2 regions of the Slackia heliotrinireducens DSM 20476 genome follow, and region 2 is predicted to be linked to the other one. Evidence: riboswitches for the same ligand, from Rfam matches in the RefSeq annotation. Region 2 holds a riboswitch; the other holds the start of a gene.

Region 1 (14,907 bases), 770 kb from region 2:
TCTCATCGGGGGTCTTGCCCTCGCGGCGCATGATGTAGGTCACGATGGCAGGGTCGATCAGGCCGGAACGGGTGCCCATCATGAGACCCTCGAGCGGGGTGAAGCCCATGGTGGTGTCGATGGACTTGCCACCCTCGACGGCCGTGATGGAACCGCCGTTGCCCAGATGGCAGGTGATGATGCCCAGGTCCTCGACCGGACGGCCGACCAGCTCGGCGCCACGCTGGGCGGCGTACTGATGGCTGGTGCCATGAGCGCCGTAGCGGCGGACATGGTACTCGTTGTAGTAATGCATAGGCAGAGGATACATGAAAGCCTTCTGCGGCATGGTGGAATGGAAAGCGGTGTCGAACACGGCGACCTGCGGCGTGTTGGGCAGAAGCTCCTTCACCATGTCGATGCAGGCGTCTGCATGGGGATTGTGCAGCGGAGCAAGCTCTTCGCACAGCTGAAGCTTGGCACGGGCCTCGTCGTCGATGACGGCAGAGCTGGTGAAGTACTCGCCACCGGCAACAACGCGGTTGCCCACAGCGCCGATCTCGTCGAGGCTCTTAATGGGGCTGTCGGGGTCGCTGCCCAGAACCTCAAGCAGCTTGCCGAGGCAGCCGGCGACGGTAAGGCCGCCCATCTCGAAACGCTTCTTCTTGAAATCAGGAGCGAAGCTCACGTTCATGTAAGCCTCGTCAGTGCCGACCTTTTCGGCGAGGCACTTCATCGAAACCTCTTTGGTCTCGGTCTCGATGAGCTGGCTCTTGAGAGAAGAGCTTCCTGCGTTTACGACCAGTACGAGCATGGATCCTCCTTAATTTGATCCGACGCTTTCGCGCCCTATGCACTGCCGCCAGCACAAACCATCGGCGAAAAATATCAATGATTTTGCTCTGGACTGACGGTTTTCTAACCGCGATTATTATATAATATTATCGTCATTAGATTTATTGAACATTGCTGATTTTATAGGAAATTCAGTGAATCTTCTGGATACGTCAAACGACTTGGCGTATCTATTGAACTCATTGCCTAACGACCTGGTTTATTTGTCGCTATGCAGAATACCACATATCCGATTGCGAGGGAGTAGGAAGATGGGCCGATCAAAATACTCACCCGAAGCACGCAATGCCATTATGGCTGCGTTTGTCAAGGCGACGAAGGAAATCATAGCCGCAGAAGGCGTTGACGCCGTTTCTATACGGCGCGTCTCATCCGCCGCCGGCTACAGCTCTGCAACGCTTTACCTTTACTTCGAGGATATGAACGAACTTGTGACCATGTCGCTCATATCTGATTTGAGTGCGTACGCGCGCGATATCATCAACACAACGCCTGAAAACGAAACCCCGCGTGGCGAATACCTGCGCTCCTGGCGAATCTTCTGCAACCATGCGTTTGCCAATCCGTCGGTGTTCCTCGGTCTGTTTTACGGCCCGCAAAGCCACAACGTCGACGCTATCGCCAAGAAGTACTACGAGCTCTTCCCCGAAGAAGCCGAACGCGCCAGCGGCCGCATGTTGAATATGCTCGAACGCGGAACCCTGAGCGCCCGCAACCTCGTAGTCCTCGAATCGTTCGGACATGACCTGGGCTTCTCCGATGAAGACATTTCCCTCGCGAACGATCTGACCATCGCATATTTCCGTTCTTTCCTCATGGATGCCTGCGAGCGCAATCTTTCTGAGGAAGATGTCCAGGCGCTTACCGACCGCTTCATGAAGGGCGCGCTTTTTCTCTTACGCACCTCGGAGGCGGAATAAGCCGTATCCCTAGCAACCAAGAGCGCACCGCCCACATCCGTAATCGTTAAAGATGGCCCTACGGGGCCATCTTTTTTGCCCTGCATACAAAAAGGCGCGGTAGGTATGAAACCCACCGCGCCCTATCAGCGCTTTTCGATGCCGTTGCCGTCAAGCAGCTTCGATCGTCTTAGCGAAAACTAGCCGATGTAGCCAGCTTCCTTCAGAACCTCGGCAGCACGCTCGAAGTTGGCGTCGCTCATCATGACGAGCGGGCCGGTGCAGCCCATGCCGGATTCGGCGTAGATGCCGACCTTCCACAGGGCCTTGACGGCGTCTTCCAGGTCCATGACCTCGATGCCGGGGATGGAGGAGGTGCAGGGCTCCTTGGGAGGAGCAGCGACTTCCTCTTCAGCGGCAGCAGCGGGCTTCGGCTTACGCTTGGCGATAGCCTCTGCCAAACCGGCCTTCTCAGCGGCGGCGAACTCAGCCTTGGCAATTGCGAAGACGTTGTTCTTCACCAGGTCGCCAGCGAACTTCAGAGCGTTGGCAACCAGCGGAGCGCCGGAAGCACGGGAGATGATCAGCACGAGCTTGTCGTAGCCCTTGCCGATGCCGGGGCCGTAGCCGTAGCCGGTGGTCTCGAAGGAACCGCCGGAGGTGAAGGCTGCCAGCATCTTGGTGAGGACGTTACCCGTGAGGGAGTCGGTCACCAGGATGTCCGGGGTGCCACGCAGGACGTCATTGCCGCGCAGGACGCAGCCGCCGTCGGCACGGGAGGACTCGGCGAAGGTGATGGGGTAACCATTCTCCGCAAGCTCCTTCAGAGCCAGTTCGCACTGACGTGCGCCGTCGACGTTGAGGATGCCCACGGTGGGGTTCTCAATGCCGCTGGCCTTAGCGGTGATGATGCCGTAGATGGCATTCAGAATCATGCCTTCAATGCGGTCGCCCGAGGAGGTGCCGGTGGTGTTCGCGATGAACATTTCGCGGCCAAAGGCCGGAGTGATGGCACGACCAACGGTGCTGACACCGATGGGGAACGGATAGTGCATGGTCACAGCGCCGTCGATTTCGCCGCTTTCAAGCAGCTCGTCCATCTTGGCATGACCTTCTTCGTCGTCAGCAACCTTGACGGTGGTGACGGCGGGATCTTCCAGGGTACCGATGTAGTACACGTCGACGCCAGCCTCAGCAGCGATGCGAGCGGCGGCCATGGAGTTCTCTTCGCCATGCTCGCTGCCCATGCCGGTCAGGGCAATTTTCGGGCGTGCGCCGAACTGGCCAGTCTCCATGCCGTCGGCGATCTCCATGAAGACCTCGGCGACTTTCTTTTCCAGAGAGCTCATATAAAACCCCCCTTTATTCCGCGTCTGCGGCTTCGAGCATGCTCTCGGCGAACTCGCGCATGAACTTGGCGACCATGCCGCGGACCTCGCCCTCATCGGCAGCAGCGGTCTGAGTCTCGCCGCTGTTGGCCTGGATGATGAAGGAGGTGCCGTCGAACAGGTTGGTCAGGCGGCCCAGGAACAGGGAGCCCTTGCCGATAATCATAGCGCGCTGGATGTCGCCGGCGAGCATAAGGTCACGCAGGAAGCCGATCGAAGGCACACCAGAGGGGATATGGCCCTGAGTAGGTGCGAAGCCGGTGATGCCATGCTCCTTGATGAAGTTCGGCATTTCCTTCTTCTCGATCTCGCCCTTCTTGACGCCCAGAGCAGCGATCATCTTGTAGTTGGCCTCGGGCACGTCGCCGGCGCCGGCGGGCTTGGTGATGTCGGGGTTCTGCATCTCGGGAGAGAAGCGGTCGATGTCGGTGGCCTTGAGGCCCAGCTTCTCCAGAGGGTTGTAGGCGAGGCTCTGGATAACGGCCTGCGGAGCAGAGCCGGTGCCGACGGTGTGGCGGCCGATGGCCTCGAGGTTGATCTCGGGGTTCACGCCGTCGTTGGCGCCCAGGATGATGCAGAAGCCGCCCAACATGTCCTCGAGGACAGGCATGCCCTTCTCGACGTGGCTCTTGCCGTTCATGCCCAGCTTAGCGGTGCAGCCACCAGCGGTGACGGCGACGCAGTCGTAAGCGCCAGACTGAACCAGAGAAGCAGCCTCGATCAGAGCATGAGAGGGGCCAGCGCAGAAGCCGCGGGTGTCGGAACCCGTTGCGTTCTCCAGGCCGGCGATTTCAGCAGCTGCCTTAGCGAAGTTGCCGCCGCCACGCTGCAGGACGTCGCCGCAGGCTTCCTCGGAGCAGTCGATGACGTACTGGATGTCGCCCTTGGCAATGCCGGTGGAATCGATAGCGGTCAGCAGAGCCAGAACGGAGGATGCCTTGGAGACGATGTTCTCCAGCATGGTGTGGGCGGAGAGGTTCACGTCGATCTCATGTGCGCGCTTGACGCAGCCGACGACCTCGCCGTTCATGAACAGAGGCTCAGCAGCCTCTTCGTCGATGTGATGCTTGATGGAGTCGATGTCGACGCCGTCCTTGACGCGAGCAGCAAGATCCTCGGAAATCATCTTGTTAGCGAAGAAGGCTTCCTTGTTGGCGGCCACAAAGCCAGCCTCGAGGTCGACCAGGTCGAAAACGTCGCTGACCTGCATGAGCAGGTAGAACTCGGCCTGGGGCATCATCTGGCCGAACTTGCCGTAACGATCCTTCACGTCGCAGGGCTTGTCGTACCAGGGGAAAGGAACTTCCTTCAGCTCATCAGGGGTCTTGTTTCCAATATAAACCTGATTAGGCCAGTACTCCAGGACCTGCTCCCACGTACGAATGTGGTTGGGAAGGGCCTTGAGATACTCGCCTTCGGGGTTGACCACACGCTCAGTGGTCTGAGTGGCACCGTTCTCGATGACCATGTCGGGGGTATGCACCAGCACGTAGCCGGTGCCTTTGATAACGCTTTTCATGTTTACCTCGCATTCGTGAGAACCGTGGGCTCCGGATGAAGGTGAACCAGAAACACGTTATCTAGAAGCACCTCATAGATTGCCTGCGGTCTATTAGATGGTGTAATGAGAATCGGGGCGGCAGCGATGCCGCCCCGATTCCTGGTTTGATCGCGTGTTCGTGAGAACCTGCTAATTAGTACTTGCAGTAGTCTTCGCGAATGCCTGTCATCTCCTCGATGATGTCGTCAACATCGAGGACCATTTCCATCATGCCTACTTGATCTTCGTAGACTGCTTCGTCGAATTCTTCCTTCATTTCAGGTTCGCACACGTGGTAGCAAGCGAGTCCCAACTGGACTCCCGTCAACGGACCAGCGAACGTGGGGTCTCCAGCCTCGACCGTCTCTGCGGCCAGACCGGCAGCTTCGCCCTCAGATGCACCCACGACAACAACAACGTTCTCGGGGCCAAACTGCTCAGCGAATTCCTTAACCCTCCTCTGGTTCTCCAGGTCCATGGCGCCTGCCGCCGTTCAGACGAAGCACTCAGTCGAAGAGAATACGACTTCGCCGCCAGCCGTCTCGACGCAGGCAGAAATGGCCTCGCCCGGCACACCGTCACGGTCGCCAATTACAACAACTTTTTTACCGGCTAAAATGCTCATCTTCACTCCTTTCCGTTTCTCAAACCAAAACTTGATACTGTATGTCAACGTGCACTGGCATCACGTTGATGACTAAAAATAAGAACTAAGAGCTACAACTTAGAGGTTGCGCTTGATCATTTCCTCGACAGACTCGGGGGTAGCGTCGTCCTTGCAGACCTCTTCGACCTTCTCGCCATTCTTGTAGATGGCGACGGTGGGCAGACCGACGACCTGCTGGCCGATGGCAACGCGACGAGCCTTGGTGGTGTTCAGAGCGCAGAACTTCAGCTGACCGTCGTACTTGTCAGAGAGCTCATGCACATGGGGCATCAGGGCGGCGCAGGGGACGCAGCCGTCGCCGTAGAAGTCAACGAGGATGGTGCCTTCGGCTTCCAGAACCTCGGGAGCAAAGGTCTTCTTATCGAGTTCGAGCATGCTCATGATTGTTTCTCCTATCTAAAAGACTTGGTAATCTAAAACCGATACAGTTGCTTAGTCTTCGCAGTACTTCAGGGCCTGAGTAGCGGCGATGGCACCGTCGGCAGCGGCGGTGACAACCTGGCGCAGGCTCTTCTTGCGGAGGTCGCCAGCGGCGAAAACGCCGGGGACGTTGGTCTTCATGTTGTCGTCGGTCACGACATAGCCGCGCTCCAGCTCAATCTGGCCCTCATAGAGGTCGGTGTTGGGCAGGAAGCCGATGAAGCCGAACAGGCCGAACATGCCGTCGTCCTCGTCAGCCTCGATGACGGTGACTTCGTCGGTCTTGACGTTGCGAACCTTCATGGTAGCGAGGACGCCTTCGTCGCCGCCAACTTCCTCGACGACGCTGTCCCACATGAAGTTGAGCTTCGGATTGGCGAAAGCCTTCTCCTGGATGGACTTGGCAGCGCGCAGCTCGTCACGACGATGGATGATGGTGACCTTGCGAGCAAAGCCGGTGAGGTACATGGCCTCTTCAACGGCGCTGTCGCCGCCGCCGACCACGTAGACCTCGAGGTCGGTGAAGAAGTTAGCGTCGCAGGTGGCGCAGAAGGAGATGCCCTTGCCCACGAACTGAGCTTCGTTCTCGCAGCCGATGGGACGGGAATGTGCGCCGGTGGCGAGGATGATGGACTTGGCGCAGTACTCACCCTTCTTGCCGATGACCTTCTTGACGTCGCCCTGGAGCTCGACAGCGGTGACGGTGTCAGCGACACGGTTGCAGCCGAAGTGCTCGACCTGCTTGCTCATACGAGCGATCAGAGACGGGCCGGACTCTTCAGTGTCAACAGCCTGTCCAGGATAGTTCTCGATTTCGCTGGTGGTAGCAATCTGGCCACCGTCCTGACCCTTTTCGATCAGGAGGGCGTTCATGCGGCTACGGCCGGCATAGAGGCCTGCGGCCAAACCTGCGGGACCAGCACCCAAGATAATGACGTCGTATACGTTTTCCATGCCTGTTTCGCTCCTCACATTAGGACCGTTTTCGGTCATCCAGTCTTGCGATCTCCGAGTAGCTCGTTCGCAAGTTAACTTATCGCGATTATAGTATTTTTTTATGGCAATATCAATACTTAATAATCAATTAGACGCAACTTTGTGATTTCTGAAGTCTTGTGTGGAGATTGCACACAATTGCCAATCGGAACACAGCCAATCACCGCCTTCTACGAGTGAATACTGCACCTTTTTACACGTTTCATAGTAGCTGTTTTCCGACCAAAACACCATAGGCAATCGTAAAACCTAAACTCCAAGTCAATCAGAGCATGTGTCCCGTTATCGTCCCACACCGGAGCATCAGCGTCAGCTGTGCCCCGGTGTGGGACAAAGCTTGGAACAGGACGATTAGTCCTTAAAAACCACCTGGCCGTCGACGGGCGTCGCCAAGGCGTTCAGAGCCTTCTCGACGATCGAGCGGCGAAGCTTCTTCTCCTCATCGGCCGACAATGCAGGATTGCCGAGGGGATGCGGAATGGCAACCGCCGGGACAATGCGGTTTGCGCCAACCGTCATGGAGATCGGAGTGACCGTGCAGATGTGCACCACGGGCAGGCCGGCACGTTCAATTTCTTTAACCATCGTTGCACCGCAACGCGTGCAAGTGCCTCAAGTGCTGGTCAAGATAACGGCATCCACGCCTGATGCCACGAGCTTCTGCCCGATTTCGGCAGCAAAGGCCTTGGCCGACGCGACAGCGGTGCCGTTGCCGACCGTGGTGTAGAACTTGTTGTGAAGCTTGCCGATGCGGCCTTCACGCTCCATGTCGCGCAGAACGTCGACAGGCAGAACGCGGTCTGCGTCGTCGTTGGCGTAGGTCGGGTCGTATCCGCCATGAGCGGTCTCGTAGGTGTCGCTGGTCAGATCGTCGACGCCGGTGATGTCGTATTCGCCGTAGTGGGACGCGCTGGAGCTCTCGATGAGGTCCGGGTTGCCCTTGGGCACGATACCGCCGGAAGTGACCAGGGCGATGGTGGCCTTGGAGAGGTCAACCACGGCCGGCTGAGGATCGACGCGGTCGAAGTTCGGCATCGGATACTCGGTGGTGTAGGGCTTGCCGGCCAGCTTTGCGAGCAGCATCTCGACAGCACGCTTCGAACCACGCTTCTTCTCGAAGAAGTTCACGCGGATACCCTGGGAAATGTACCCGTCTTCGCAGGATGCGCCGATCTGCTCATGGCGTGCAAGCTTGAGAGCGAGCGGAGCCATGGACTTGACGGCGGCACGCATGCCGGCGGCGCTGTTCTTGGTCGATGCGATGACGACCTTGTCCCTGTACATGTCAACGCCAGGGTTCTCAATGTACATGCCGGTCAGAGCCGGAATGCCGAGCTTCTCCTGAACTGCAGAGGCAACCGCGCCGCAAGCTACGCCGTAGCGGCCGGCGTTGAACGCGGGGCCTGCGATGAGCAGGTCGGGATGAACGCGGTCGACGAACTCCAGGACCTTCGCAAGCGTGTCGTCGATGTGCTCGTTGAAGTAGCCGTCGCCGCACACGATGGTGCCGACAATCTCAGCCTCTTCGCCGAACTGCTGCATGAACGCAAGACCCGGACCTTTGACCTCGCCCTCGAAGAACTCGACGGGATGGTCGGCCTCTTCTTCGCCGCCGATCTGGGCGAAGAACTGGTTGATGTAATGTAGTACTTTGATTTTTTCCATGGTATGACTCCTAGCGGGCGCTCAGCATGTTGAAACCGGTCTCGTTGGTCGCGCCGGTGATGACCTGCAGCTCCACGACGAGCGAACCGTCTTCCTGCAACGTATCTGCGCTTGCGCCGGCAATCTTGTTGACGTAGTCAAGCGTGCCGATGACCTTGTCCATCGGGGGCAGCGTGATGACCTGGTTGGCGTTGCCGCCGGTGACCACGGCATCGGCTGCGGCGTCGGCGTCGGCCAGAGACTGGGACTTGCCGTCGCGGCCTGCGTACTCGTCGGTGATGATGACCGTCTTGACACCCTGCGCCTCGATCTTCTTGCAGTTCATGATCAGGTCGGTGTCGGGGTTGCCGAAGCCTTCCTGGGAAACGATTACGCCGTCGAGGCCGAGCATGCGGCACAGCTTCGCGGTCTGGTTGGAAGAACGTTCCTTGTCAGCCAGGTAGACGTTCTCGTTGGTGATGATGTGCGCGACGAAGTTCAGCGTCTTGCCGTGCTCGGCGAACAGGTCCCTGACCACACCGTTGTTCAGATGGATGTAGGTGGGGTTCTTGTCGCAGGCGGACACGCAGTTGCCGGAAACGATTGCGCCGTCCATCGACTCGGTCGGATACAGAATCGTCGGCAGGATCCGCTTCGCGTCAACACCATATACATAGGTGTCATGCAGCAGGCCCTGACTCTGGAGCATCTGGACATATGCAACGCGCGGCAGGCCAGCGAACTGGTTCATGCCCTCCACGAAGTCGGGGGTTTCGAACTCTTCGATCTCGTCCGGCTCGACATCGCGACCGAGCTCGCCGAGGGAGCAGGCGACGCGGAATCCAGCCATGCGGACAGCACGCTCGTAGTCATGGGACTCGATGCCCTCAACAGGCGTGCAGACCATCACGAGGTTGAGCGTCTTGGAGAAGGGCGTGTAGTCGGCGCCGGGGCCGCTCATGTCGACGATGCCCTCCTGGAAGCCGACGATGGGGCCGGCAGTAACAAGGGCCATGCCGGAAAGCGCATGGGTCCTGCCGGATCCGACCGTCTCGACGTCGGCGATCATGCCCGGGAAGATTCCGCCGGGGCCTTCGACCTTGACGCGAGGCTCGATGACGTCCTTGACCGGGGTGATGCGCACCGACTCGCCGGGCTTGGCGATGTCGAAGCTCACCGTAGCGATCTTCTCGTCCTCAAGAACCATCTGCTCATATTCCTGAGCATTGACGTGCAGCACGCCGTTTTCCAGTTTCGTCTCATCCGAAAACACGATGTCTTGGATGTGAATCTTTCCTAACGTTAGTTTCATTGATTTCCTCTTTCGAAAAATCGTTACGCTTCCCGCTACGCTTGTGCGGAGCCCATTGCCCCGCTGATGAGCGAGAGATCGACTACTTGCAAATCACGAAGGGTTTGTTCGTTGTAGGCCTGCGACTTGTCCGTGAACTTGTCGCAAGCCGCAATGGCGCTGGAGATAAGACGCACCGAGGCGGAATCCATGGTCTCTGCAGCCTCGTTAGCCAGTAGCATCGATTTGTAGGGTGTCTCCCCCGGCTTTACGCTGCCCGAAAGCGGATGCGTAAGCAGCTGGTGGCCCCCCTCGATGTAACGGGCCGCTTCTTCCAAAATCTGTTTGAAACCAACAGCTTTAAAAACCACCTTGGTTCCAGGAGCAACCTCCTCCTGTACCATTGGATTGTTTGTTAACACGAAGTACTTCACAAAACCTCCCTTCGCCATGTATCCTGTCAATCGATAGCGTTTTAATGGACCGAATATCTGAATTGCGAGTTCGAAACGGTCCTTAAAGCGTCGTTCGGGACTCCTGTGCACCTTGCCTCAGGCTCTTCGGGCTTCGTGCAGCTTCGGAAACGATAGGGCCGAGAACCGTTTCCTTTTGCAATGCGCAGGAGCCCTTTACCTTTGACGAGATGTCTGTCCTCATTACTTTGCTTCACTTCCCTCTGCGGCAGGAGCGTCCTCACGCGTCTGGCCGGTGGCAAACATCTGAATGCCGCGGACCAGAATGATGAAGAACAGGATGCCTCCGATGTAGCCGCAATAGCCGTAAATCATGTTCACCAGACCCTGGTACGGAACGAACACCGCAGTGACCAGAGCGATGGCGGCACCGGCGATCACGATGATGCGATAGCGGTTGCTGCCTTCGTTCGAGACCGTGGTGACGGCGTTGTACAGCAAGGGGCATGCGCTCGTGAAGATGGCCGCATAGATGATCACGGCGAAAATGGACGCGAGCGGGGCCCAAATCTGATTCGCAAGAACCAGGTTGGGGATGCCCAGGGATGCCGTAAGGTCGATTTCGGAAGCCAGTGCGCAAGCGCCGACGACGCAAGCGATCGTGTAGATCATCGAGCCGATGACGTTGCCGATGATGAGCTCTTTGAAATCGCCCTTCTCGCGGCTTTCGCGACCGAGGTTAGCCATGAACGTGACGAACCACAGGATCATGAAGCCGCCGTAAGACAGACCGGCCATGAACCAGTTGCCGCCGACCTTCTCCATAACGTCGCTGTAGGTTCCCGCTTCGACGGCAGCAATGCCGGAGCCGATGCTGTCGAAGTGGGTCGCGATGGTGATGATGGCGATGCCGAGCACGAGTACGATGATGACAGGGGCAACCTTCGAAATGACGTTGACGATGCCACGCAAACCCATGATGGCGACAAGCACCGCAAGCACGGCCATGACGCATGAACCGACGATTACGGGCACGCCGTACTGCTCGTACAGAGTTGTGCCTGCACCCGAAATCATGATGATGAACGACAGGTAGCAGAACACGCCGGTGAACCAGTTGAACACTTTACCAAGGTGCTTTCCACAGAACACGTCGAAGATCTCTGTGCCCTGGGACAGGTTGAGCTGCCTTCCTCTGGCAGCGCACTGATAGTTTACGAAGATGAAAATGAAAGCGAACATCGCGGCCACCAGAATCATCTGCCAGCCGTACGCCACGAAGTACTGCAGCAACTCCTGACCGGACGAGAAGCCCGCTCCGATTGCCAGCGCACACGTTGCGCCGATGTACGTGCATACGAGTCCTATGCTGTTCTTCTTGTCCTGCATAGATACCCCTTCCAGATTAGAACTTCAAAACATATAAGTGAGACCCCAAACGGTGCCGTCCTGGAAGCGACAGCGCGTTTCCCGAGGCCAGAGACGTGAATCTCATCGATGCGCTTCTCCTATAAACCACCTCCCTTCAAGCCGAGGTCCTGTTTTAGACAAAAAGGTCCCAGACCCCTATCGGGGTTCGGCTGCCTTCTGTTTTCCCGTTGTTTAGCGAGCGCTTAACCTGCGCATGCCGAATCGAAAACAAAAAAAAGGGATGCAGCAGGACTCCTCCGCCCTACGGCATCCCTTCTGTCTTCTACGAATCCAGAATCTTTAGTTGAGTCCAGTCCTTTTGCTTGAAAGTTTCACGCCTTGCTTGCCACTCCAAAGCGCTTGCCTCTTCAGCGGTCGTTACCGACTCTCTCTTGGACACAACTCTTAATGTGGGGATTACTATACATAATATGAATTCAAAATATCAATAGTTATCCGCAAGTTTATTTTATAATCGCGGTAATTAAATATTGGCATCATATTCGCCGTTCGGCTTCGGCATAAGCCGAGACGAAAAACCCTGCGCTCGGCGCTGAAAACCTATCGCCCAAACCGATTTGCGGGCGAATCAGCCGCGCAGCGTGGCGATGAGCCGCTTGGGATTCAAAAGCAGGTCAAATGCGTCCGCCGCCCGGCTCACAACCACATCTGCGCAGTTCAGCGAGACAACGCTTGCGCCTTCGTGCTCCATAATGGCGATGGCGAGGTCGGCCTCCTGAAACATAAGCCTGTCGTTGAAGCCGTTGCCAAGACAACACACGCCCCCAGGCAGCGATGCCGCCACCTGCTGCTTGCTCAGAGCCGCGTGATCGGACGGGAACACGTCCACCTGCACGTCGAAGGGAGCGCACTGCTCACGCACGGTGCCGAAGGTGTCCGCGGTAAGCACATGCACCTCCACCAGTTGCGCCAGGCGCTCCAACCGAGGCGCCAGCTCGGGGATGAGCATGCCGTCCACGGCGATGGTTCCGTTGTAGTCGCAAATCACGTACTCTATGTCCACTGTGGCCCAGCCTGGAATGTCGATTCTCATGATGTCCCCTCTTCCGTCGCCAGGCCATCATACAGCATGGGACGGATGCTTCGGGAACACGCTTCCCAGAAGGGTGCCGTTACGGGACGGTGCGGAACGATTCCGCTCCCCTTGCGGCATAAACGACAACGGGGATTCCAGCATGTGCCGAAACCCCCGTTGCACCTATTTCAAGCGTAGCCAGCACGCGCTTGCCGTCGAGTCGGCCTTACGCCTTCGCGACGCGAATGGCGCAGACCTTGAACTCAGGCGCCTTGGCGATGTTGTCAAGCGCGGCATTGGTGAGCCAGTTGCTGTTGCCGTCCTGGAAGTGGAACGGCATCCAGGTTTCGCCCGGATTCGTCTTGTCGGACACGCGGGCCGTGGACTCGATGGCCGCACGACGCGACTCCACCTTGACGCGATCGCCGTCAGCAATGCCGAGCTGTTCGGCATCGGCCGTGTTGATTTCGATGAACGAGCTGTTGGCGATCTCGTTGAGCCCTTCGGTGCGGGCCGTCATGGCGCAGGCGTTGTAGTGATACAGGATGCGGCCCGTCGTGAGCATGAGCGGATACTCCTTGTCCGGCAGCTCCACGCTGGGCCGGTACTCGGCCGTAGAATACGTGCCGAGGCCCTTGGCGAACTTGCCCACATGCATGATGGGCGTGCCAGGATGCTCAGGCGTCGGGCAGGGCCACTGCAGGCCGCGACCGTCGACCTCCGCGCTGTCCAGGCGAGCATGGGTGATGCCGCCGAAGCTCGGGGTGAGCGACGATATCTCGTCCATGATCTCGGATGCGGTCAGATGCGGCTGGTCGTATTCCATGCGCTGCATGATCTCCGTGAAGATCCAGGTATCAAGCTGCGGGCCGGCGGGTCCGTTCACGGCCTTGCGCACGCGCTGCACGCGGCGCTCGGTGTTGCTGAACGTGCCTTCCTTTTCCGCAAAGCTGCGGCCAGGCAGAATGACGTCGGCCAGCTTGGCAGTCTCGGTCATGAACAGTTCCTGAACCACGAAGAAGTCCAGGCTGGTCAGAGCCTTGATCACGTGGTTCGTGTCGGGATCGGTACGAACTGGGTCCTCGCCGAACAGGTACAGACCTTTGATGCGGCCCTCGATGGCGGCCGGGAACACCTCTGTGGCCTTCGTACCCTCGTTGGGATTGAGGAAGGTTCCCCACGCCTTTTCGAACTTCTCGACCACGGCTGGGTCTGCGACCTTCTGGTAGCCCGTGAAGGTATTGGGCTGAGCACCCATGTCGCAGGCGCCCTGCACGTTGTTCTGACCGCGGATGGGGTTCACGCCGCAGCCGGGTTTGCCCAGCTTGCCGTTGACCATCGCGATGTTGGACAGGCTCATGACGCCTTCGGTGCCGGTGGAATGCTCCGTAACACCCAGACAGTACATGATGGGAGCGGCGTCGGCGCTGCCGTACAGCTTGGCGGCTGCAATCAGGTCGCGCACGTCGATATGGCAGATTTCCGCGACACGCTCAGGCGTGTAGCTCTCGACCATCTTCGCCAGCTCCTCGAAGCCGCTGGTGCGGCTGGCCACGTACTCTTCGTCGACCAGACCTTCCTTGATCAGGATATGCACCACGCCGTTCGCGAAGGCGACGTTGGTGCCGGGGCGCAGCTTCAGGTGGATATCGGCGTACTTGGCCAAACCGATGTCGCGGGGGTCGACCAAGATGAGTTTCGTGCCGTTCTCAACGGCCTTGCGTACCTGCATGCCGAGCACAGGATGCGCTTCTTCGGGGTTGCTGCCAACCAACATGATGACGTCGGAGGCTTGCGTAATATCTTCAATGGTGTTCGTCATCGCACCAGAACCGAGAGTCATCGCCAGACCGGCGACCGTCGGAGCGTGTCAAACACGTGCGCAGTTGTCAACGCTGTTCGTTTTGAACACCGTGCGGGCCATCTTCATGAGCATGTACACGTCCTCGTTGGTGGAACGGGAACATGCGAAGGCCGCCAGCGCGTCACCTCCAAACTCATCTCGGAGCTCCGTGAATTTGCTTGCCACCAGATTCAGAGCGTCATCCCAGCTGGCAGGCTCAAATTCGCCGGTCAGCTTGTTCTTGACCAGCGGCGTGGTGATGCGGTCGGGCGAGTGGACGAAGTCGAAGCTCCCCGAACGGCCCTTGACGCACAGCATGGCGCGGTTGGAAGGACCGGGCGCCGCCTCGGCATCAACGATGACGCCGTCCTTAACCACCAGGTCAAGCTGGCAGCCCACAGCGCAATGCGGGCACGTGGTGCGGGTCTTGGTGACCTCCCACTCGCGGTACTGCTTGCGGCGCTTCAGGGTAAGGGCGCCCGTCGGGCACGCCTGGGCGCAGTTGCCGCAGCTCTCGCAGGTGGTC
Region 2 (14,907 bases):
TTCAGCGGCCAGACCATCAGCATCGGACAGTTCCTGGCCGGCTCCGGCCCCGCCTTCGCATTCATCTCCCCCACGCTTGGCTGGGTGGGCACCGCCGTGACCGGCAGCGACACCAGCGCGAACGCCCTGTTCTCCGGCCTGCAGTATTCCGCAGCCCAAGCGAACCCTGCGCTTGTGGGCGTGACCCCCGACCTGTTCCTGGCGGCCAACACCATGGGCGGCGTTGTGGGCAAGATGATCAGCCCTCAGTCCCTGGCCATCGCGGCCGTTGCAACGGGCGAAAAGGAAGCCGACATCATGAAGGCGGTCCTCCCCTGGAGCATCGGATTCCTGGTTGCGCTGTGCATCCTGGTCTTCCTGCAGACGAACATCCTCAACTTCATGCTCCCCTAACGGGCCAGCCGCATCCGACCGATCGCCCCGCCTCACACCGGCGGGGCTTTTTTATGGGACGGGATACGCCCCATGCCCCGGCCTATGAATCGTTCGTCCTTTCGCATGCCTCCGGCGGGCACCTCAACCCTGCCGACGTGTAGAATCAGAACCGAGAAGCGGAATCGACGTTCGTCCGGAGGATTGGAGACGCCATGGGATCGTTCAACGACAAGGTGTATGAAGTGGTGCGCGAGATTCCCTATGGGCGCGTAACGACCTACGGCGCCGTTGCGCGGGCCATCGGCCAGCCGCGAAAAGCCCTGTTCGTAGGCTTCGCCATGCACTCCAGCGCCGACCCGGACGACCCGCCGTGCCACCGCGTGGTCTACAAGGACGGACGCGTCTTCGAAAACGAGGACGGCAGCCCCAGCCTGCAGAAGCTCCTGCTGGAAGCCGAAGGCGTGCCGTTCCTCGACGACACCCATGTCGATCTGGACGCCTGCCTGTGGCACCGCGTGCCTACCGACGAAATCGGGAGGCCCACGGACATCGACTGGGAACGCGAAATGGCCGAAGACCAATAGCCCGAAAACAGGCTTCGACCCGACGAACCGAACAGGAGTGCCCCATGAGCAAGGACGTTTCTTTCCGCAAAGCCACCATGGACGATCTGGACCGCATCTCGGAGATCTACGAGATGATCCACGATTTGGAAGAGCAGGGCAAGATCACCGTCGGTTGGATCCGCGGCGTGTATCCCACCCGCGACACGGCCCAAGCCGCCATCCGCGCAGACGAGATGTTCGTCGAGGAGTTCGACGGGCGCATCGTGGCCTCGGGGAAGATCAACCAGAGCCAGGAGAACTCCTATGCCGGCGGCGATTGGCGATACGACGTGCCGAACGACCAAGTCATGGTGCTGCACACGCTTACCGTGGCGCCTGACGAGGGCAAACACGGGTTCGGCACCAGGTTCGCAGCGTTCTACGAGCAATATGCGCTAGACCATGGCTGCCCCTACCTGCGCATCGACACCAATGCCCGCAACGCCCGGGCGCGAGCCCTGTATGCGAAGCTGGGCTATACGGAAGTCGGTATCGTACCCACCGTGTTCAACAATATCCCCGACGTGCAGCTGGTACTGTTGGAGAAGAAGGCGGTCGCCGAACGCTGATGCGTCTGACCCCACAACCGGTTCCCGCAGCACGCGAAGATACGCAAGCATTCTTCGGCACCGCACGGAAATCGAATCAAGCACCGACTTGTTCCATATGGAGTACAATGCGATGCATGCAACTTATCCAGGCCGGAAGGACAGCCTTATGAAACTGTTGGAAGACCGCATCGTCCGCGACGGCGTCGTGAAAACCGAATACGTCATCAAGGTAGGCAGCTTCTTGAACCACCAGATCGACACCGCACTGGTCGACGAGCTGGGTGCCGAATGGGCCCGCAGGTTCGCAGGCAAGCCCGTCGACAAGATCGTGACCATCGAGTCCAGCGGCATCGCCCTTGCGGCCATCGCCGCCCGCCACTTCGGGAACTGCCCTGTGATTGTCGCGAAGAAGTCCCGGTCCATGAACCTGGACGGCGACCTTTACGCGACGCAGGTGGAAAGCTTCACCCGCGGCGGCGTTTTCGACATCGTCATGGAGCGCCGGCTGCTTAAACCCGGCGACCACATCCTGATCATCGATGACTTCTTGGCCACGGGTTCTGCCCTGACGGGTCTTTTGGACATCGCCGAACAGGCGGGCGCCACCGTCGAAGGCATCGGCATCGCCGTGGAGAAGGGCTTCCAACCCGGCGGCGAATCCATCCGAGCCCACGGCTACCAGCTGGAATCCCTCGCCATCATCGAGAAGATGGACCCGGACACCGGCGCCATCGAATTCCGCTAACGTTAGAAGGGCGGCCCTTAAGCCGCCCTTTCCGTTTCTATTCTTCCCAGTAATCCATGGGTTGGTAGCTCTTGACCAGCTCCACGCGGAGCGCCTCGATGGTCGAGCAGTTGGCGATGACCGTCACCGGCTCGTCCATGGCTGCGATATCGGCCACAAGCCCGGCGTAGTCGGTCTGGATTCGCATCCTGGACTCGTCGACGCCCGCTTCGACCAGACGCGCCTTCATGTCCTCGAAGCACGGGCCGCCCACGATGACCTTCGTCTCCGGCGTGATGAGCTTCTCCCAATGCACGCCCTTGATCCAGTCGGTGTAGATGCCGTCCATGATTTCGTTGCCCAGCAGGCACACCAGGTTCTTCGGCGGATTGTCCTCGGACACCAGCATGTTGATGAGCTGGTTGCAGCCCGCGGTGTTCTTCATGAGCAACAGACGCGCCTCGGTGCCTTCCACGTTGAAGATCTCGAAGCGGTGCGCGGCGTGCTTGAAGTGCGCCAGCGCATCGGCCGCCTGCTGTTCGGTCAGACCCAGCGTGGTAAGGCCCGCAAAGGCGGCCACCGCGTTGTAGACGTCGTAGCCGGCGCGCACGTTCACCGGCAGGGTAAGCTCATGGTCGTGGACCCGCAGCGTGAGCGTGCAGCTCTTCTCCTGCTTGTCGGTTATGCCCACCACGGCGATGTCGGCCTTATGGTGCGTATATCCGCAGCTCGGACACGTGAACGTTCCCAGATGAGCGAAAGTGCGGTGCTCGAAGGACAGAGGCTCGCCGCACTTGATGCAGTCCACCTGCTCGTCAAAGTCGGCCACGCCGTCGTCGTAGGCGTCGCACTCCATGCCGTACCACACCACCTTGTTGGGCACGAAATCGGCGATCGATGCCGTCACCTGGCAGTCAGCGTCGAGCACCAGCACGGTGTCGGGCGACTTCTTGATGGCCTCGATGATGTAGTCGCGGGCCGTAGTCCAGGTGGGATAACGGTCCACCTGGTCGCGGTACAGATTGGTCACGACCAGGACCTGCGGAAACGTTGCAGGCATGAGGATCTTCGAGGCCCCCTCGTCGCTTTCGATGACGGCCCAGTCGCTCTTGCGCTTGCCGCCGATAGTGCTGTCCAGGCACAGCGTGGTGGCAATGCCCTGCTCCAGGTTGGTGCTGGAGGGGTCGTAGGCCGCCCCGCCGAACGTGTTGATGATGGCCTGCTGCACCATGTGGGTGGTGGTGGTCTTGCCGTTGGTGCCGCTGATCATGATGGTCTTGTGGCCATCGCTCAGCTTATGGATGATGTTGCCGTCAATCTTCATGGCAATCATGCCGGGAAGCGCACGGCCGTTTCGGCCCAAAGCACGCATGGCGTTGTACGCGGCGTGGCACACGGCGATCGCAGCAGACGTTCTAATAGACATCTCGGTACCTCGGAATCGTTTCGGAATTCATTAACGCACGAGGATAGCAGAAGCAGCCCATGGGCACCTGCGCAGGAGCAAGAGTTCACAAGGATGTAATCTTTCGCCGCAGGACGACGAGGCGCGGGACGACGGGGACGGAGCCTTTTGTCCCGCGCAGCGCACGGGACAAAAGGCTCCGTCCCCGTCGTCCCGCCCGATACCCCCGATTATTCCACGGCGTCGCAGGGCCAGTCTTCGTTTTCAAGAAAACTGGCGAACGTCGATGTGGCTGCACTCACGTTCTCGCGAGCCCAAGCAAGGCGATAGCTCAAATGAACATCCAGATCGTTGAAGGGAATCGCTTTGAACCGGGAATCATTCCTGCAGAAGGAAATCGGAATGCAACCGAAACCCAAACCCGATTCCACCAGGGTGAGCGCAGCGCCGTAGTCCTCTCCCCGTCCCCCATGCTTCACCTTGAAGCCGACCTGCTTCATGGCTTCGTAGTACCTATGGAGAAAGCGCGGCGAAATCTCCTTGTCGGGAACAATGAGCGTCTCCTCAGCGACCTCGGAAAACCGGCTCCTGGGAGAAATCGCGACCTGGGGTTATGCCGCTGGAGAATCCATCTGGGCAGAGCCCGCAATGCACAACTTCGAATCTCGTGCAAAACATGGCCAAAACGCCAACTGACACCGACCGAAGGGCCCTATCGGGACTGTCGACGCCATCGCGCAAGAGCCGATTACCAGGCGCGCCTCCCGAAGAGCCGCGCCAAAAACGAAGCGCGCGGGCCATGGCGTCGGTCCGCGCGCTTTTCAGCCATATCGTTGTGCTGAAGCTTATGCCTCGGGGGCTCCGCTCTTCCATGTTGCAGGGTCGTTGACGTAGGGCTCCATGGCGTCCTCGTCGTCGCCCGCCTCCTTCAAACGGCGCAGGTAGTCAGCAGTCTCGCGAGCCACCACACCGGACAGGGCGATCAAGGCGATCATATTGGGCAGCGCCATCAGGCCGTTGAAGATGTCAGCGATGGTCCACACGGCGGAAACCGTCATGTAGGGGCCGATGAGCACAGCTAGGATGTACAGCCAGCGGTAGACCTTGACGGCCTTCATGTTGCCACCGCTCAGGTACTCGAGGCAGCGCTCGGAGTAGTAGTCCCAGCCCAGGATGGTGGTGAAGCCGAACAGGGCCATGCACAGCATGATGAGGAAGCTCACCAGCACCTCGGGCAGGAAAGGCAGGCCAATCTGGAAGGCCTGCACGGTAAGCGCCGCGCCCTCGGCCGTCGGGTCGATGTAGGCGCCGGACATGACCAGGGCAAGACCGGTCATGGAGCACACGATGATGGTGTCCAGGAAGGTGCCGGTCATAGACACCAGACCCTGACGCACAGGTTCCTTGGTCTGGGCGGCCGCAGCGGCAATGGGGGCGGAACCCAAGCCGGCCTCGTTGGAGAAGATGCCGCGGGCGATGCCCTTCTGCATGGCGATGATGATGGCACCCATGGCACCGCCGGCAGCAGCGCGGAACCCGAAGGCGTCGGCGAAGATCTCGGCGAACGCGGCCGGAACCGCCGTGATGTTGCAGACGATGAGCAGCAGCGAAAGCGCCAGGTAGATGACAACCATGGCGGGAATGACGCGCTCGGCGACAGAGGCGATGCGCTTCAGTCCGCCGATGACGACCAGCGCGACGAAGAACGCCAAGGCCAGACCGCCGAGGACCGTCGCCCAGGAGTAATCAAGGCCGAACAGCGAGAAGGCGATGGCCTGCTTGTCGGGGTCGAAGAACGACAGGATGGCACCGGAAATGCTGTTCACCTGCGTGAACGTGCCGATGCCGAACAGGCCGACGCACACGCCGAAGAACGCGAAAAGCTTGGCCAGCCACTTCCAATTGGCACCCATGCCGCGCTCGATGTAGTAGAACGGGCCGCCCAGCACATGGCCGGTCTCGGCGTCATGGGTGCGGTACTTGACGGCCAGCAAACCCTCGGAGAACTTGGTGGCCATGCCAAACAGCGCGGCAATCCACATCCAGAACAGGGCGCCGGGACCGCCGGCCACGACCGCCGTGGCCACGCCGACGATGTTGCCGGTGCCGATGGTGGCCGAAAGCGCCGTGCACAGGGCTCCGAAGCTGGTGACCTCGCCCTTGCCGTCCTTTTCGTTCTTCACCATGTAGCGAAGCGCACGGCCCAGCTTGTGGAACTGCAGGCCGCGGACGCGAATGGTCAGCCAGATGCCGCCGAACAGAATAAGGCAGATCAGCGGGATGCCCCACACCGCGTCGTCGATGGCGACCAGGGTTGCGTTCAATGAATCTAACACTCGTTTACCTTTCTCCTTCCGTATACACCATGCACGTACACGGAGCCTCTATATGTTCTGGAGAAAGAAACGGCGCGGCAGAAAGACGCGCGTTTGCTCTGTCCGTTTGCCTGAGAGATTCGGCTGTTTAAGCCTTGCACCTTCGGCACTCACTTAAGAGTTCTCCAGAGTTTCCTCCGCTTCCGGTTTCAGGCCGAACGCCCGATTCCGAAAGCCTCATAGGAATCGCAAATCGGCATTATGCACTTCTATAGCCGTTTGCGCAACACGCTTTTTGATATTTATTGAATAGTCTCTATGTTTTAGGAAATATACACAAAGCGAGACAGAAAATCTCCGCGCCGCCTAACGCACGCGAAAAGCCTCGACCAAGCTGACGAAAGTCGAGGCGTATCGTCTTCGGTCGTTTTTCTGTGCTAACGGGCGCGCTTGTCCAGCAGGTACCGCATTACTCGCAGGATGGTGTATGCGGCGAACACGACGCTATACACAACCACGCTGGCCAACGCCTGATGTCCGCCCCGCATTGCAGCCGGCGCGAGCATGAACATCAGGTGCAGGTAGATCAACCCGTAGAACAGATAGGCGAACCGCTGCACGTTCTTCCACACGCGACCGCTCATACGGCGCTTGACCGTTCTGAAGGACGTGACGCCCAGCACCGTCAGCAGAACGAACAGCACGCAAGCCACTACGAACGACACCATCGTGCTCGTCGGCAGTGCGCCTCCGAAAGCCGAACGGGCATACGGGAGCAGGTACTGGAACATGTGTCCGAGGGCGAGAATGCACGCGATGATCGAAAGCTCGGCGCGGATCGGACGCAGCCACAAGTCAGGCTTCGAGCCTCGCGGCAGCACGCCTATGAACATGACCACGACGAACAGAGCCAACGCCACCATGCACCGCTGAACCACCAGGACCAACGGACGAAGCGTCGCCACAGGCAGCATTCCGTTCACACCCGCCAAAAGCGCCGCAACGGCAGCGACGGAAAGCGCATAGAACGCGGCCGGACACTTCATGATGGCGTTGCGCAGCACGAACACGCAGGCCACAGTCACGGCGAGAACGATGGCGAAGCTCATGTCTGTTCCTTTCTGGAAGCGATCGGCGAAACCGTCGCACCTGCTGAAGGCGCGCGTCCGCAAGCGGCTGCGCAGGAGAGGCCGGGGCGGCTGCCGCAAAATGTGACACGCAAGGTTCGGGTGTTTGTCACATGCGGGACAGGAGCGCGCCCAACTTGGCGACGGCCCGGTAAGCAGGGGTCCGAGCAGCCTCCAAGCTGCGCCCGAAGAAGGCCTCCGACCATTTGGCCAGGTGCCTGACCTGGAAGTCCGACCAGGTCTCGGCTGCCTTTAGGGCGCGGGCCGCGTCGCAGGCTTCGACCGCGGAGGCCTGTTCCGCTAGCAAAAACGATGCGAACTCGCATTCGGCAGCCATATGGTCGGCGGAGTTGTTGTCCGTACCGCCCATCTTCAGGCCGTAGGATCTGTAGAACCTCTCGGCGCTCAATGCGTTCGGGGATATGAACGTGAGCTTGCTGGTGTCGAAGTCGTCGCGGTCGCGGAAAATCGCCTCGTAGATGGGAACTTTCGGACCGCTGGGACTCGTATAGAGAGCCGTGTAGTCGGCACGCAGACCATCTAGGGAAACACCCGCGTCTGCAAAGCCCGCCATATCCGCAACGGCGTCCTCGCCCATGCCCAGCTCGGAGACGATGGCCTGCGCGTCGGCGGCAACGGACCCGTCGGCTACGCCGGCCCACAGCTCCTTCGTGGGAAGGTGCAGGAACAGCGAGATCAGCCGGTAGGCATCGGATTTCACCTGAAGCTCTACGATGGGTTCGGACATTGGGCGCCTCCTTGGGCTTGATGGCGGGCCGGCATGCGGCCCGCCAAGACGGCTGGAAGAAAGGCGCCTGCGCATGTTGCAAACGCCTGCGAAGGCAACGGCCGCCCGCCGAAGAAGGAGGGGGATGCGGGCGGCCTTGCCAAGGGATTACTTGAAGTAGAAGAACTGGGGCTCGGTGCCGGCCTCTTCGAACAAGAGCTCGATCTCGCGGCCCGCGATGGCCTTGGAGATCTCGCTTTCGGGGTCGTCGATGTCGCCCCAGTAGCGGGCGCGGCCCGGGCACAGCACCATGCAGGCGGGCGCCTCGCCGCGGTCGATGCGGCCCTTGCAGAAGTCGCACTTGCCCACCTTGCCGGCCGCATGCTGGGGAGCTGCCACGTCGCCGATGGCGTGCTCGGTGTAGAACTCCAGGTCGTCGGCCAAATGCCGGCGCACGTCATAGGGGCATGCGTTTATGCAGGAGTCGCAGCCGATGCACAGCTCGGTGTCCACCCACACGATGCCGTCCTCGCGCTGCTGCGTGGCGCCCGTGGGGCACACGGTCAAGCACGACGGATTCGCACAGTGCTGGCAGTTCACGGGATGGTATTCAAGGCTCAGCTCTCCGCCGTATTCGCCGACGCTGCAGTCGAAAGGCTGGCCTTCGGACATGCGGATCGTGTTCCACCATACGTCCTTGGGCAGATTGTTGTTCACCTTGCAGGCCATGGCGCAGGCATGGCATCCGATGCAGCGGGTCTTGTCCACTGCCATTGCGTAACGGGTCATGGTTTACGCCTCCACTTTCTCGAAGTCGCCGGCGGCGTCGAAGAACGCCTGGGTAACGCAGATTTCGCTTACCTTATGGTTGAGCAGGCTCTGGAAGCTGCCTTCCTTGAACGAGCGGGAGTCCCAGCCGCGCGAGCACAGCAGGATGCCGGGACGCACGCCCTCGCTGATGTGGGCCAGAACCGTCATGGAGCCGCGGTCGTTGAACACGCGGATGTAGTCGCCCTCGGCCACGCCGCGCTCGGCCGCCGTGTCGGGATGCATCTTCGCCGTGGGCTCGGGGTCGATCTCCTTGGAGGCGGCGACGTTCGCCCACTGGGTGTGCGTGCGCAGCTTCTGGTGGTCGGACAGGATCTGGAACGGGAACTTGCCCGCGTTCTCGTTGTCGTCGAAGCCGGGCAGCTCGTTGGGCGACTCCCAGTACGGCAAGGTTTCATTGGACAGGTCGGGGGTCTGGCCGAAGTTCATGTTGGGAGCGGGGTTCTCCTCATAGAACTGGATGCGGCCGGTTGCCGTCGGGAACGCGAAGCCCGCGCCATGCACGAAGGGCTCCTCGGCGCTGCCCGGAAGGCCGCGCACCGCACCCGTTTCCTGCAGGGCGGCGGCGCTGATGCCCATCGAAGCCGCGAGGTCGTTCACCACGTGGTCGTCGAAGAACTCGGCGGGCGTGAAGTCGAAGTACTCGCCCAGGCCCATGCGGTCCGCGATGCCCTTGATGCAGTCGAAGTCCGACTTGCTCTCGTACAGCGGGTCGATGGCTTTCGCCTGGTACTCGATGTAGACGTTCTGCGGGTACGTTGCGCCGAAGTCCTCCTGCTCGAACCAGTGGGCCACGGGAAGCACCAGGTCGGCGTTGCGGGCGGTGTCGTTCATGATGGTCTCGGAGGCCACCAGGAACTCCACCTTGTCAAGCCAGCTCTTGGTGTAGCTGGCCTCGGTCATGTTGCCGATGATGTTCGCGCGGAACGACCACAGGGCCTTCAGCGTGAAGGGGTTGCCCAGGAACTCGCCGGCCTCGAAAATCTCGTTCATGCGCGGCGCGGGCAGAACGTACTTGGTGCCGATGGCGTCGGGCGACACGGCCAGCTGGGCGTTGGGGTTCGCGTAGAACATGTGCAGGCACTCGCTGGAGCCGTAGTAGGAACCCGGGGTGCCGGCGCAGCCGGTCAGCGCTGCGATGCACAGGATGTCGTACATGTTGTAGAAGCCGTTCACGTAGTGGTCCAGGCCCAGAATCATGTAGATGGTGGACGGCGTGTTCACGGCCAGGTCCTCGGCCAGCTGCTCGATGGTCTCCAGCGGCACTTCGCACATCTGGACGGCCTGGTCGACCGGGTACTGGGCCAAGCGCTCAAGCAGCAGCATGTAGGCGCAGGTCACAGCGATGCCGTTGGCGTCGAAGGTGCCCTCGATGGCGGGGTCGGCGATGTTCTCGGGAACGTCGAAGGTGCCGTTTCCGTCGGTGACCACGATGGCGTCGGTCTCGCTGCCGGCCTCGGCCTGGCCAAGGTCGCTCAGGCGCAGGTACTTGCCGTCTTCCTTCACCAGGAAGGGGGCCACGGTGTGGGCCTTCAGGAAGTCGATGTCGTGCCAGCCCTTTTCGATGATGGTATTCATGATGGCGATGGCCAAAAGACCGTCGGTGCCGGGCTTGATGGGCACCCACTGATCGCACTTGGCGGCCGACGCAGAATACACGGGGTCGATGCAGATGAGCTTGGCGCCAGCCTCTTTGGCGTCCATGAAGAAGTGCATGCCCTGCATCTGCGACACGGCGGGGTTAGAGCCCCAGATGACGATGGTCTTGGCGTTCACCAGATCGGTCATCTCGTTGCCGTTGAAGTTCATGCCCACGCCCACGGTTTTCTGGCTGGCGTAGAAGATGGCGTTGTCCAGCGTCTGGTTCACCTGCGACGCACCGATCATGTTCATGAACGGCTGGATGGTGTTCACGAAGCTGTCGTTGCCAGAGCCGTACCAGTAGGCCACCGACTCGGGGCCGAACTCATCGGCGTAGCCCGTGAACTTCTCGGCAATCAGGTCGAACGCCTCGTCCCAGGTGATCTGCTCCCACTCGCCGGCGCCGCGCTCGGTGCCCTCGACGCGCTTCATGGGGTACTTCACACGCTCGGGGTCGTACACGCGGTACACGTGCGAAAGGCCCTTCGAGCAGATGCGGTTCCACTGGGTGTCCGGCAGGTCGCGCGCGGAAGTCTTGACCACCTTGCCATCGCGCACGTGCACGTTCAGGAAGCATCCGCCGTAGCAGTTGCCGCGGCACACGCCCGGGAACAGCTGCTCTCCGGCCTCTTCCGGCGTCATGACGTGCTCCTGCTCCGATGCGGCGGTCTCTTCGGCGGTTTCGCCCTGAGATTGAGGCGCGCATGCCGTTAGGTACGTTGCACCCGCAGCCGCACCTGCGGCCAGCGAGCCCTTCAGAAAGGTGCGGCGGCTCAGACCGTCGCGCTTGAGCAGTTCGCTCATATATCCCCCTTCGAATCGCGAGCGCCGGGCCCTTCTGCCCCGCGCTTCCTTCTGCTGCGTATTCTGCCTGGTCAGAAGCTTTTTCAACATCATCGAAGGTAGTATCTGGTGTTCTCTTTTGTCGTACTACTCAGGTAGTATGTTGTTCCCCTTTAGGTATATACTTATACGAAAGTAGCATTACTACCAAGGAGCATGCATGGAACAGACTGCCGCATGGAAGGAAATAGCGCAGTTCCTTCTGGACAACGTCGACGACATCGGAGAAGAGCTTGAGGCGTCGTTCGTGCAGGAGTACCCCCGAGCCCGTGCGAACGTGCTGGACTACGAGGCCATTCACGGGTGGACTGTCGATGCGATCCACGAGATCGCCGATTGCCTGGATTCGGGCGACTATTCTGCATACACGTACCTGAACCACACGGGCGATGTGCTCGACGACCCCTACGAGACCGAACTCACGCTGTTCGCCTCGTTCCTCTCTAGCACCCTGTCCATCACCCGGCACATTGCCCCGATGCTGATGCGGTCGACATATACAAAGCCAGCGCATGGCCGCGAGCTCATCAACGCGCTCGAGAGCTTCACACAGCAGGTTATTGCCCTGAACTGCGATTTGTTCAAACAGGAAACGGGGGCTCCGCGCGCGCTTTCCCGCGGTTGGCGGCTTCTGGACGGGCAGCGCGATCGCCGCATAGCCAGCGACTCCCCCGCCAAGCGCCGCATGACGCAGGAACGCTACAGCCGCATTGTGAAAAGCACCATCGAACCCGCCAAGCCCAAGGGAGATGCGCTGACCCCGCGCGAGCAAGAAGTGCTGGTGCACATTACAGACGGACGCTCGAATGCCGAGATCGCCCGCATCATGGGAATCAGCGAGGCCACCGTGAAGAAGCACGTGTCGCACATCTTCGACAAGTACAACGTGTTCAGCCGCACCGAACTGATTGCCCGCGTGCGCGAGCGTCGGCAATGAATCAGGGGGATCGAAGAGGGTTTGAAGAGGCGGACAGCCGAATTTTGCGCCATTCCCCTGTTCAGTCAAATGCCACAGGCTAGGCTTCTTGCGCCTTGGCCATGCGGGGGCCGGTGAGAGGCTTGTAGCCCAATTCCTCCTGCATCAGCATGATGAACGGAACCGCGAAGAAAAACGGGAACAGCGTTCCATTCCCTATGACCGAAAGGGCGAACAGGCCGGCGTCCACATCCGGATAGAAATGTGCGACAGCGGGCGTGATGATCAGCGCCTGCAAGACCGAGCAGATAGCGAAGCTTGCGACGAACGCCGTCAACATGCGCCGTCTGCGCAGACAGAACCGTGTCTTCGGCACCTTCGTCCACAGGATATAGAGGATGTACGGGTACAGGAAGTTCGCTATGAAACCCGATATGGATGACAACCGCAGGCCGTCGGATACGACGTCGCAAATGAGGTTCCCGAAGGCGGTGGCCAAACATCCCGGCACACCGAAGAAGATGCCGTACACGGGATAGAGCATGTACACGGGCCGAATGTCTGAGAACCCCGGTATGACCAGCAATACCTTGAACGGCAGCGCAATGACCAAGTAGACCACGAGCAACGCGGCGAACAGCAAGACGCTTCTGCCGAACGGGGTCTTCGTGCTGTCCAGCAGACGTGCATACGGGTGCGAAACTCTGATCATGACGTCGTCTTCAGCATCCTTCTTCCAGTGGCCTTTCTCGTCGTCTTTGCTGGGCGAGATTTCGATCAGGTTGCCCGCCACGACGAACAGGCAGCCGATGACGACCGGCAGCGTGATCTCGACATGGTGCACGATGACAGAGGGAAGGAACATCGCCCACACGGTGGTGAAGACGATCTCGGTAGAGTAGATGATGGTCGCATGCGTCGCAGACGTACGCTTCTGGGCGTAGATGTTCAGCACGGTCGCGAACGCCACGATGAAGTATCCGTAGATGAAATACGTGGCGATGAGCCTGCCGCTCCACGGCAGCGCCAGGAAGGTCGCAGGCTGCACGATTGCCCAGGGGATGAACGAAAGGACGGCGCTTACGCCCGTCAGGCCGGCGGCCAGCGTCACGGGATCGTACACCTGGGCGTACTCGTTCAACTTGACGATGAACAGGGCTCGGAACATGGCGCCCAACGCCATGAGCGCCAGGCCCGGAATCTCGTTTTGACCGACGTTCGGCGAAACCGCGACCAAGATGCCGAAAAGGATCATTCCCGCCGAAATCCAGCTGCGCGCGCTGATGGAGTGCTTCATCACCAGGACCATGACCGGCAGGATGACCGCGGTCATCGAGGCCGTGAAGGCGCCGACGGAAACGTTGAAATACTCAAGGCCGATGAGGTAGAGCACGTTGTAAATCGCGTTCAAAACGCCGAGCAGAAGCAGCCGGCGCGCATACACATCGCGATGCCATTTGAGGACCAGGATGATGCGCCTGAAGAAGTACCCCCACAGAAGCACTGCACCGATGAGCGACGTGACGCAGGATGTGGCGAAGGGGCTGATGCCGTGCGGGATGGCGGCATGGACGATCACCTCGAACGACCAGACGAACGTGACGGCGAGAAGGCAGATGTTTCCCTGCAGTGGGCTCATGGAGGATAGACCGTCTTTCGCTTCGGGGATACCGTTTCTGTACCGCAGCGACCGCAGGCGCCACGTGTGACGCGATGGATTCTAACGTATCCATTGGCATTTCATAACTAACGTATAACCAATTCTTTCAATCTGCCAGAAATTCCGACATCGGACATCACCCCTGCGATGGTTCCGACACCAAGCGCCATTGGCCCAACCCAATGTTAGCGTTTTCTAACTTCTACCTATATAATAGGGTCGTCACACGTCAATCGATAGGAGGCCTATGGACATCACATTCGGCGACATCCAAGAGACAGCGCTGGTCACACTGGCCATACGCGCAAGCGAAACCGCGCGCCCCAACCCGCGCATCCGAGACGAGAAGGCGGCCGAGATCATCCGCACCCTGGGCGTGGACGTGAGCAAATACGACCCCTTCCTCTCCCATGAAGGCGTGGTGGCGCGCACCATCATGTTCGCAGATGCGCTGCGCGCGCTTATCGAGAAGTTTCCCGACGCGGTCTGCATAAACCTGGGGTGCGGCTTCGACGACAAGTTCAGCCAGGTGGACAACGGGCGCATCGAGTGGTTCGACGTGGACTTGCCCGACCAGATCGCCGTGCGACGCAAGGTGTATGAAGACCGTCCGCGTTGCACCATGATGGACGGCGACGCGCTTGACGGCGGCTGGACCGCACAGCTTCCCAAGGGCCGGGACTACATAATCGTGCTAGAAGGCGTTGTCGAATATTTCACGAAGGAGCAGACGGCCACATGCCTGCACATGCTGTGCGACAGCTTCGAGCACGGCTGGCTTGTGTGCGAGATGAATTCGCCGGTTATGGCCAAGCATTCCGACAAGCACGACGCCATCAAGAACACGAACGCCACGTTCAAATGGGGCACGAAGTCTGGTGCGGAATTCGTCGAGCTGGAGCCGAGGATGCAGCTTGTGTCCGAACGCAGCTACAACGAGGAGATGCGCAAGCACACGCTGCGCGGCAAGCTGTTCGCCGCCACCGTCGGCAAGAACCTGAACAACCGAATTGCCGTGTTCGCCTGGTAGCGACGCTTCGCATTTCCGAAAACATCCTTTCGTATAACCACGAATGCCCAACGTCAGCGAGCTTGCCTGCTGACGCAAATTTGCGGCGTCTATGGCTCGACGGTATAATGAGGTCGGTGCAATCGGTGCACAAAGGGAGGCAAGCAGCGTCATGAAGAAG

The links. A riboswitch is a leader RNA that binds a small molecule or an ion and turns the genes downstream of it on or off. The one in region 2 is predicted to bind glycine.
Region 1: it holds a riboswitch for glycine, as region 2 does, so the genes downstream of both, SHEL_RS12420 (YkvI family membrane protein) here and SHEL_RS08755 (alanine/glycine:cation symporter family protein) in region 2, are expected to answer to the same signal.

The regions. Positions count from the first base shown of each region.
Region 1 is NC_013165.1:2,783,671-2,798,577, forward strand. Features, by position in the region: gene SHEL_RS12360 (acetate/propionate family kinase) at 1-793, opposite strand, end outside; gene SHEL_RS12365 (TetR/AcrR family transcriptional regulator) at 1,086-1,754, shown strand; gene grdD (glycine/sarcosine/betaine reductase complex component C subunit alpha) at 1,934-3,082, opposite strand; gene grdC (glycine/sarcosine/betaine reductase complex component C subunit beta) at 3,096-4,640, opposite strand; gene grdA (glycine/sarcosine/betaine reductase complex selenoprotein A) at 4,816-5,286, opposite strand; gene trxA (thioredoxin TrxA) at 5,386-5,709, opposite strand; gene trxB (thioredoxin-disulfide reductase) at 5,761-6,702, opposite strand; gene grdB (glycine reductase complex selenoprotein B) at 7,096-8,409, opposite strand; gene SHEL_RS12410 (glycine/sarcosine/betaine reductase component B subunit) at 8,420-9,700, opposite strand; gene SHEL_RS12415 (GrdX family protein) at 9,736-10,113, opposite strand; gene SHEL_RS12420 (YkvI family membrane protein) at 10,336-11,481, opposite strand; glycine riboswitch at 11,804-11,907, opposite strand; gene SHEL_RS12425 (HAD family hydrolase) at 12,092-12,556, opposite strand; gene fdhF (formate dehydrogenase subunit alpha) at 12,765-14,907, opposite strand, start outside.
Region 2 is NC_013165.1:2,014,812-2,029,718, forward strand. Features, by position in the region: gene SHEL_RS08725 (L-lactate permease) at 1-393, shown strand, start outside; gene SHEL_RS08730 (MGMT family protein) at 588-959, shown strand; gene SHEL_RS08735 (GNAT family N-acetyltransferase) at 1,004-1,549, shown strand; gene SHEL_RS08740 (xanthine phosphoribosyltransferase) at 1,698-2,276, shown strand; gene SHEL_RS08745 (MurT ligase domain-containing protein) at 2,314-3,681, opposite strand; gene SHEL_RS08750 (LysR family transcriptional regulator substrate-binding protein) at 3,891-4,259, opposite strand; gene SHEL_RS08755 (alanine/glycine:cation symporter family protein) at 4,506-5,996, opposite strand; glycine riboswitch at 6,085-6,174, opposite strand; gene SHEL_RS08760 (ferric reductase-like transmembrane domain-containing protein) at 6,413-7,084, opposite strand; gene SHEL_RS08765 (TorD/DmsD family molecular chaperone) at 7,212-7,850, opposite strand; gene SHEL_RS08770 (4Fe-4S dicluster domain-containing protein) at 7,998-8,618, opposite strand; gene SHEL_RS08775 (molybdopterin-containing oxidoreductase family protein) at 8,622-11,102, opposite strand; gene SHEL_RS15745 (response regulator transcription factor) at 11,302-12,078, shown strand; gene SHEL_RS14455 (DMT family transporter) at 12,158-13,696, opposite strand; gene SHEL_RS08795 (class I SAM-dependent methyltransferase) at 13,965-14,747, shown strand; gene SHEL_RS08800 (hypothetical protein) at 14,899-14,907, shown strand, end outside.